One region of the Schaalia cardiffensis F0333 genome, then DNA from elsewhere that is predicted to be linked to it. Evidence: riboswitches for the same ligand, from Rfam matches in the RefSeq annotation. Region 1 holds a riboswitch; the other holds the start of a gene.
The links. A riboswitch is a leader RNA that binds a small molecule or an ion and turns the genes downstream of it on or off. The one in region 1 is predicted to bind ZMP and ZTP.

Region 1 (3,360 bases):
TCTGCTTTTACGTCAGAGCGCCGAATTTTCTGCGGCATCCCAATGGTGCTCGGTGCCCGCCTTCGCTCTGTCCGCGTTCGTGATCGTGGGGACGAGCGCTGAGCATGCGCGCTGGTGGGAGGCAGCCCCCGGGGCCCTCCTGATTCCCGGGATCGCCGCAGCTTGGGCCGCTTTCGACGTGAGCGACAACCCTTGGGAGGTGTTGCGCGTCCCCAGCGTTATCCGCGAAGGCGTGAAAGCGGGATCGTGGCTCCTCATCTGTGTTCTTGCCTTGTCCGTTGTGCTTTCGGTGCTCGCCGTCGCGACGCATTGGGACCAGATCCGCCAGATTCACGCGCTCCTTCTCGCCGACTCGACCTTCGCGAACATCCTCGTGGTGCTCGCCCAGCTCTGTTATCTCCCGAGCGTGCTCGCGTGGAGTCTGGCGTGGATCCTCGGGCCCGGCGTCTACGTCGGAGTGGATGCCCTGCATTCTCCCGCTTCTGCGCCGACACTGCCGATTCCCGCCATCCCCCTTCTAGGGGCTTTGCCGACTTCGACGCCGGACTATTGGACGATCCTCGCGCCGATTGGTATCGGTATTGCAGTGGGTGCCTGGTGGGGGAGGAAGCACACTCGCGCAAGTCTTCGCGAGCAGTGCTACGTCGCCGCTTCGGGAATTGGGGTGCTCACGCTCGTGGGTTTCGTGTGGTTCGCGAGTTCGATTTTGGTTCTGGGTGATACTCGTTTGACCCATGTCGGCCCTCCGCTTTTCCCGGTCGTCCTGACTCTGATCTTCGAATTCGGGGGTGGTTTCTTTGCGGGGATGGTCGGCGTTCATCCGCGCAGCGTTTGGTGGGCGCGCTCCCAGTGGGCGATTTCGCGCAACCAGCCCGTGCCCGAGCCCCCGGTTTTCCCGATTCCCATTGACGAGGAAGGGGCCCCCGCGTCTTCTTCGAGGACAGTTGCAGGGGATTCTTCTCTGGAGGACTTGCTTATGGGGGACTCGTCTGTGGGGGACTCCTCCGAAGGTGAGGATGATTCTGAGACTGGCTCTTTCGGCGAAGGACACTTGGCTCAGGGCGGGGAGCACGTGAATGAGGCTGGGAGGCCCCTGGCCGAAGACGGAGAGTACTCGAAGGAGGGCGGGGAACGCGCGACGGGTGCTCTGGAAGCGCATGAGAACAGTGCGGGCCTTGACAGTCCGGGTGAGGACAACGGCGACTCTGGTGAGCAGCACAGCTTTGCGGATCACGCCGAGGAGCGCGGTGACGAGGACGGTGACTTCCGCGCTGACGAGGACGGTAAATACCGCATGAACGATGGTGAGGGTGAGGCCGCTGAGTACCGCAGCGAGGTCGGCGAGGACCTCCTTGACACGGGCGAGCATCGCGCCAAGGGCGCAACGGGCGCAGAAAGCACAGAAGACGTTACAGAGAAGGGCCACGACAGGGCCTCATCCCGAGCACGGGCTCAAGTGACAGCCTCCGAACAAGGCCAAACTGAGTCCGGGGACTCCTCTCATGCCGAGCGTCCGATTCCCAAAGCCCCGGTCCCGGTGAGCGTTGAAGAACTCCTCGGGACGACTCAGCATGTCGTTCCGAGCGTGAAATCACCGGCCGAACAGCTCGCCGAAACGGTTGAAATCGCTGAACTTTCAAGAAGCGCAGTGCACGCTGAATCAGCGCACGCTGAGGGCACGCAGGAGGAAGAGGACTGAAAGTGCCTCCACAGTTCCACTGAGGAGCTTGAACCAACACCTGCCGGTTCTTGCCCCAGAGGAACACTGGAATTGGGGTTGTCACTGAAATGAATAGTGGCACCTCACCCAGAGGAACACCGCCCTTCACTCTGAAGGAGTTTCTCACCCATGAGTAGTGCCTCACCTCCCCCAGGTATCGCCGTGTGGTCGCCTCACTTCCTGCCTTGGGAATCGCGCTTCTTCCAGGTGTCGCCGCGTGGCAAACGCACCTTCCACCTCAGGAACGCCTCGCCTCCGCTCGGCACCAGCACCGCGCCTCCCACCCTCGGGAACACTGAGCCCCGTCCTCGGGCTTGCCGAACCCGGGTGAGTGGGGGATAGGCTTGAGGCGGTCGCAACTGGCGAGGGTGGGGCACCACCGGGGAGCGGCCGGCAGTTCCCGTGAGGCGCCGCCCGCCTGGGCGCCGGGCATGATGATCGACCTTTACCGGAGGAAGCATGTCCGTTCGCTTGGACAACCTTGAACCCATCGACCTTCGCCCCCTCAACAGGGCCCTCATCTCCGTTTACGACAAGACCGGACTCGTGGAACTCGCGAGTGCCCTGTCGCAGGCGGGAGTGGAGATCGTCTCGACCGGCTCAACCGCCAAAACCATTGCCGAGGCTGGGATCCGAGTCACCCCCGTCGAGGATGTCACCGGCTTCCCGGAGGTCCTCGAAGGACGCGTCAAGACCCTTCACCCGATGATCCACGCGGGCATCCTCGCTGACCAGCGCAAATCCGAGCATCGCCAGCAGATCGACGATCTTCAGGTCGGAGCTTTCGACCTCGTGGTCTGCAATCTCTACCCCTTCAGTGAGACCGTCGCCTCCGGTGCACCCTTCGACGAGTGCGTTGAGCAGATCGACATCGGCGGCCCCTCCATGGTCCGCGCCGCCGCGAAGAACCACCCTTCCGTCGCGGTCGTCACTTCGCCCACGCGCTACTCCGAAGTCATCGCTGCAGCTCAAGGTGGGGGATTCACCCTTGAGGAGCGCCGCGGCCTGGCCGGTGAAGCCTTCGTGCACACCGCGACCTATGACCTTGCAATCTCCGGCTGGTTCGCGGAGCAACTCGACCGTGACGACCTGCGCGAGGAGATTGCCGAGGCCTGCGAGCGTCATCTTGACGCCTCCGACGCCGCCTTCCTCTCTTCCTTGGGCTTCGAGCTTTCCGAGGACGAGGAGGCTGTCCTCGAATCGGGCGCCGAAGAGGGAGCCTTCCCCGTTTACGCCGCCGATGCTTTCGAACGCGTCGAGGCCCTGCGTTACGGTGAGAACCCACATCAGGGGGCTGCCGTTTACCGCGAGATCAACATTGAGGAAGAGTTCGAAGACGGCGACGAGGACGTCGAACTCCTCCCCGGGATCGCGAACGCCCGCCAGCTTCACGGCAAGGCGATGAGCTACAACAACTACACCGACGGTGACGCGGCCCTGCGCGCCGCCTACGACCACGAGCTTCCTTGCGTCGCGATTATCAAGCACGCCAACCCCTGCGGTATCGCGGTGGCCGAGGATGTCGCTCAAGCGCATCGCAAGGCGCACGCCTGCGATCCCGTCTCCGCCTTCGGGGGCGTCATCGCAGTCAACCGGCCCGTGACGCTTGAGCTTGCCGAACAGATCGTCCAGATCTTCAC
Region 2 (3,360 bases), 1.1 Mb from region 1:
GCTCCGCCCATCCCTCACCCTGGGCGATTCTTCGACGCACCCTCAAGTTGGCTAACCTTGCTCCATGACTGAAACTGCTGCGCCTTCGAAGCTCGTCCTCACACTCTCATGCCCCGATCAGCCGGGCATCGTTCACGCGGTCTCCGGCGTTATCGGCTCGGTCGAGGGCAATATCATTCAGTCCCAACAGTTCGGCGACCCGGATTCGGGTCTGTTCTTCATGCGCGTCGAAATCGATTCGCCCGTCGGGCGAGCACCCGTCGAAGAAGCAATGGCGGACATCGCGAAGCGTTTCGAGGCGACCTGGAACATTGACGACCTCGGGCGGCCCCTGAGGACCATCATCATGGTGTCACGCGAAGGCCACTGCCTCACTGACCTGCTCTACCGCCAGCGCTCCCAAGGGCTCCCCATTGAGGTCGTCGCAGTCGTCGGCAACCACCCCGACCTTGCGCCCGTCGCCCAGTTCTACGGAGTTCCCTTCCTCAACATTCCTGTCACGAAGGACACGAAGGCTCGGGCGGAAGCTGAACTCCTCGACCTCGTCCGTTCTGAGAACGTTGAACTCATCGTCCTCGCTCGCTACATGCAGATCCTCTCTGAGAAGGTCTGCGAGGAAATGGCCGGGCGGATCATCAACATCCACCACTCCTTCCTTCCCTCCTTCAAGGGCGCCCGCCCCTACGCCCAAGCCCACGACCGCGGCGTCAAACTCATTGGCGCGACCGCCCACTACGTCACCCCCGACCTCGACGAGGGGCCGATCATCGAACAGGATGTCACCCGCGTCACCCACGCGGACTCGACCCCGGACATGGTCTCCCTCGGTCAAGATGTTGAGCGCCGCGTCCTCGCGCAGGCGGTGCGCTGGCACGCCGAGCGTCGTGTCCTCCTCGACGGGGCGAGGACGGTCGTCTTCGCCCGCTGAACTGAGGAGCTCCTGGCTAAGGCCCAGGTTCCTTCCCCCGTCACAAGCGTCACGTCCAGGCACAAGCGGGGCTAAGCAAGGAATGACGGCTGAGCGGAAGAAGCAGGGCGTCACGTCCAGGTGCAAACGGGACCGAGTTCTGGCGCACATGAGACGAGGTAATAACCTCGACCGACTGAACAGCCCCGCAGCCCGCAACTCCTAACGTAAGCGAAACAGGCCGAGCCCAAGGCCCCGCCGCTTGGATCACTCTGCTTGAAGGGAGCGCTCCGCGATACAGTGGTGGGGTCGTGACTGGCGAACAGGTGGGGAACCACCGGGGAGCGATGAACAGGTACTGGGGCCGCCCGCCTGGGCCCGAATGCCGAGCGAGAAATCGGACGTTCCACAACAAGGAGAACCCTATGGATTCCCTCAATGACATGACTCTGGCCGAGCTCGATCCGCAGATCCGGGCCGTCCTCGACGCTGAACTCGAACGTCAGCGCACGACCCTCGAGATGATCGCCTCGGAGAACTTCGTTCCCCGCGCGGTTCTCGAAGCCCAAGGATCCGTGCTGACGAACAAATACGCCGAGGGCTACCCGGGCCGACGCTACTACGGCGGCTGCGAAGCAGTCGATGTCGCAGAATCCCTCGCGATCGAGCGCGCGAAGCAGGTCTTCACAGGCGCTGACTTCGTCAATGTCCAACCTCACGCGGGCGCCCAGGCGAACGCAGCGGCCCTCATGGCGATGGCGAATGTGGGGGACACGATCCTCGGCTTGTCCCTCGCCCACGGCGGACACCTCACGCACGGCATGAAGATCAACTTCTCCGGCAAGAACTATCACGCCGCAGCCTACGAGGTCTCCCCTGAGACGATGCGCATCGAACCCGAGAAGGTCCGCGAGGCCGCTTTGCGTGAGCGTCCGAAGGTCATCATCGCGGGCTGGTCCGCATATCCGCGTCACCTCGACTTCCAGGCCTTCCGCGAGATCGCAGACGAAGTGGGCGCTGTCCTGTGGGTCGATATGGCGCATTTTGCGGGCCTCGTCGCAGCCGGGCTCCACCCCACTCCGATTCCCCACGCCGATGTCGTCACGACGACCGTGCATAAGACCCTCGGCGGCCCCCGTTCGGGAATGATCCTGTCCTCTCGTGGCGAGCAATGGGGCAAGAAGATCAACTCCGCTGTCTTCCCCGGCCAGCAGGGCGGCCCCCTCATGCACGCGATCGCCGCGAAAGCGATCGCCATGAAGGTCGCGCAGACCGAAGAGTTCAAGGATCGTCAACGCCGCACCCTTGAGGGCGCGCAGATCCTCGCCGAACGCCTGAAGGCCGATGACGCGAAGGGCGCGGGAATCACCCTCGTCACCGGGGGCACGGATGTTCACCTCGTCCTCGTGGATCTTGTGAACTCGAAGCTGGACGGCCAGCAGGCCGAAGACCTCCTCCACGAGGTCGGGATCACCGTCAACCGCAATGCCGTCCCCTTCGATCCTCGCCCCCCGAAAGTCACCTCCGGTCTGCGCATCGGCACCCCCGCTCTTGCGACCCGCGGCTTCGACGCGAAAGACTTCGCCGAGGTCGCCGACATTATCGGCACGACTCTCGTGCAGGGCGCGTCCGGAGCTTCCGTCGACGTCGATGGCCTGCGCGCACGCGTGAAGGCCCTGACCGACGCGCATCCGCTCTACGCGGGGCTGGGCGAATGAGGGCGCCGTGGAACGGGCCCGCCCAGGTCCTCGACGGGAAAGCAACGGCCGACGCCATCAAAGCTGAACTCGCTGAAAGGGTTGCGGCGCTTCGCGAGCGCGGCGTCGTTCCCGGGCTCGGCACAATCCTCGTGGGCGAAGACCCCGGCTCGGTCACCTATGTGGCAGGCAAACACCGCGACTGCGCGGAAGTCGGTATTGAGTCGATCCGCGTGGACCTGCCCGCAAGCGCCACCCAGGAACAGATCGAGGCCGCCGTGGACCGTTTGAACGCCGACCCGGCGTGCACGGGCTACATCGTCCAACTCCCCTTACCCAAGGGGATCGACCAGAACGCGGTTCTTGAACGGATCGACCCGGAAAAGGACGCCGACGGCCTGCACCCGACGAACCTCGGGCGTCTGGTTCTGCGCGGTTCGGGGCCGATCGATTCACCGCTTCCCTGCACGCCAAGGGCCGTTATCGAACTCATGACCCGTCACGGGATCGACCTCAAAGGCAAGCACGTGTGCGTCGTCGGTCGTGGGGTCACGGTCGGCCGCTCCATCGGGCTGCTCCTGATCCGCCGCGAGGTGAACGCGACCGTCACCGTGTGCCACACGGGAACGAAGGACCTGGCCGCCCAGGTCCGACAAGCCGATGTCGTCGTCGCAGCCGCAGGCAGCGCGGGCCTCATCACGAAGGACATGGTGAAGCCGGGAGCGGTCGTCCTCGACGTCGGCGTATCGAGGATCG

Region 2: it holds a riboswitch for ZMP and ZTP, as region 1 does, so the genes downstream of both, glyA (serine hydroxymethyltransferase) here and purH (bifunctional phosphoribosylaminoimidazolecarboxamide formyltransferase/IMP cyclohydrolase) in region 1, are expected to answer to the same signal.

Annotation. Positions count from the first base shown of each region.
Region 1 is NZ_CP040505.1:1,621,769-1,625,128, reverse strand. It holds gene FFA61_RS06815 (cell division protein PerM) at 1-1,699, shown strand, start outside; ZMP/ZTP riboswitch at 2,066-2,151, shown strand; gene purH (bifunctional phosphoribosylaminoimidazolecarboxamide formyltransferase/IMP cyclohydrolase) at 2,180-3,360, shown strand, end outside.
Region 2 is NZ_CP040505.1:489,389-492,748, forward strand. It holds gene purU (formyltetrahydrofolate deformylase) at 65-928, shown strand; ZMP/ZTP riboswitch at 1,209-1,292, shown strand; gene glyA (serine hydroxymethyltransferase) at 1,333-2,625, shown strand; gene FFA61_RS01990 (bifunctional methylenetetrahydrofolate dehydrogenase/methenyltetrahydrofolate cyclohydrolase) at 2,622-3,360, shown strand, end outside.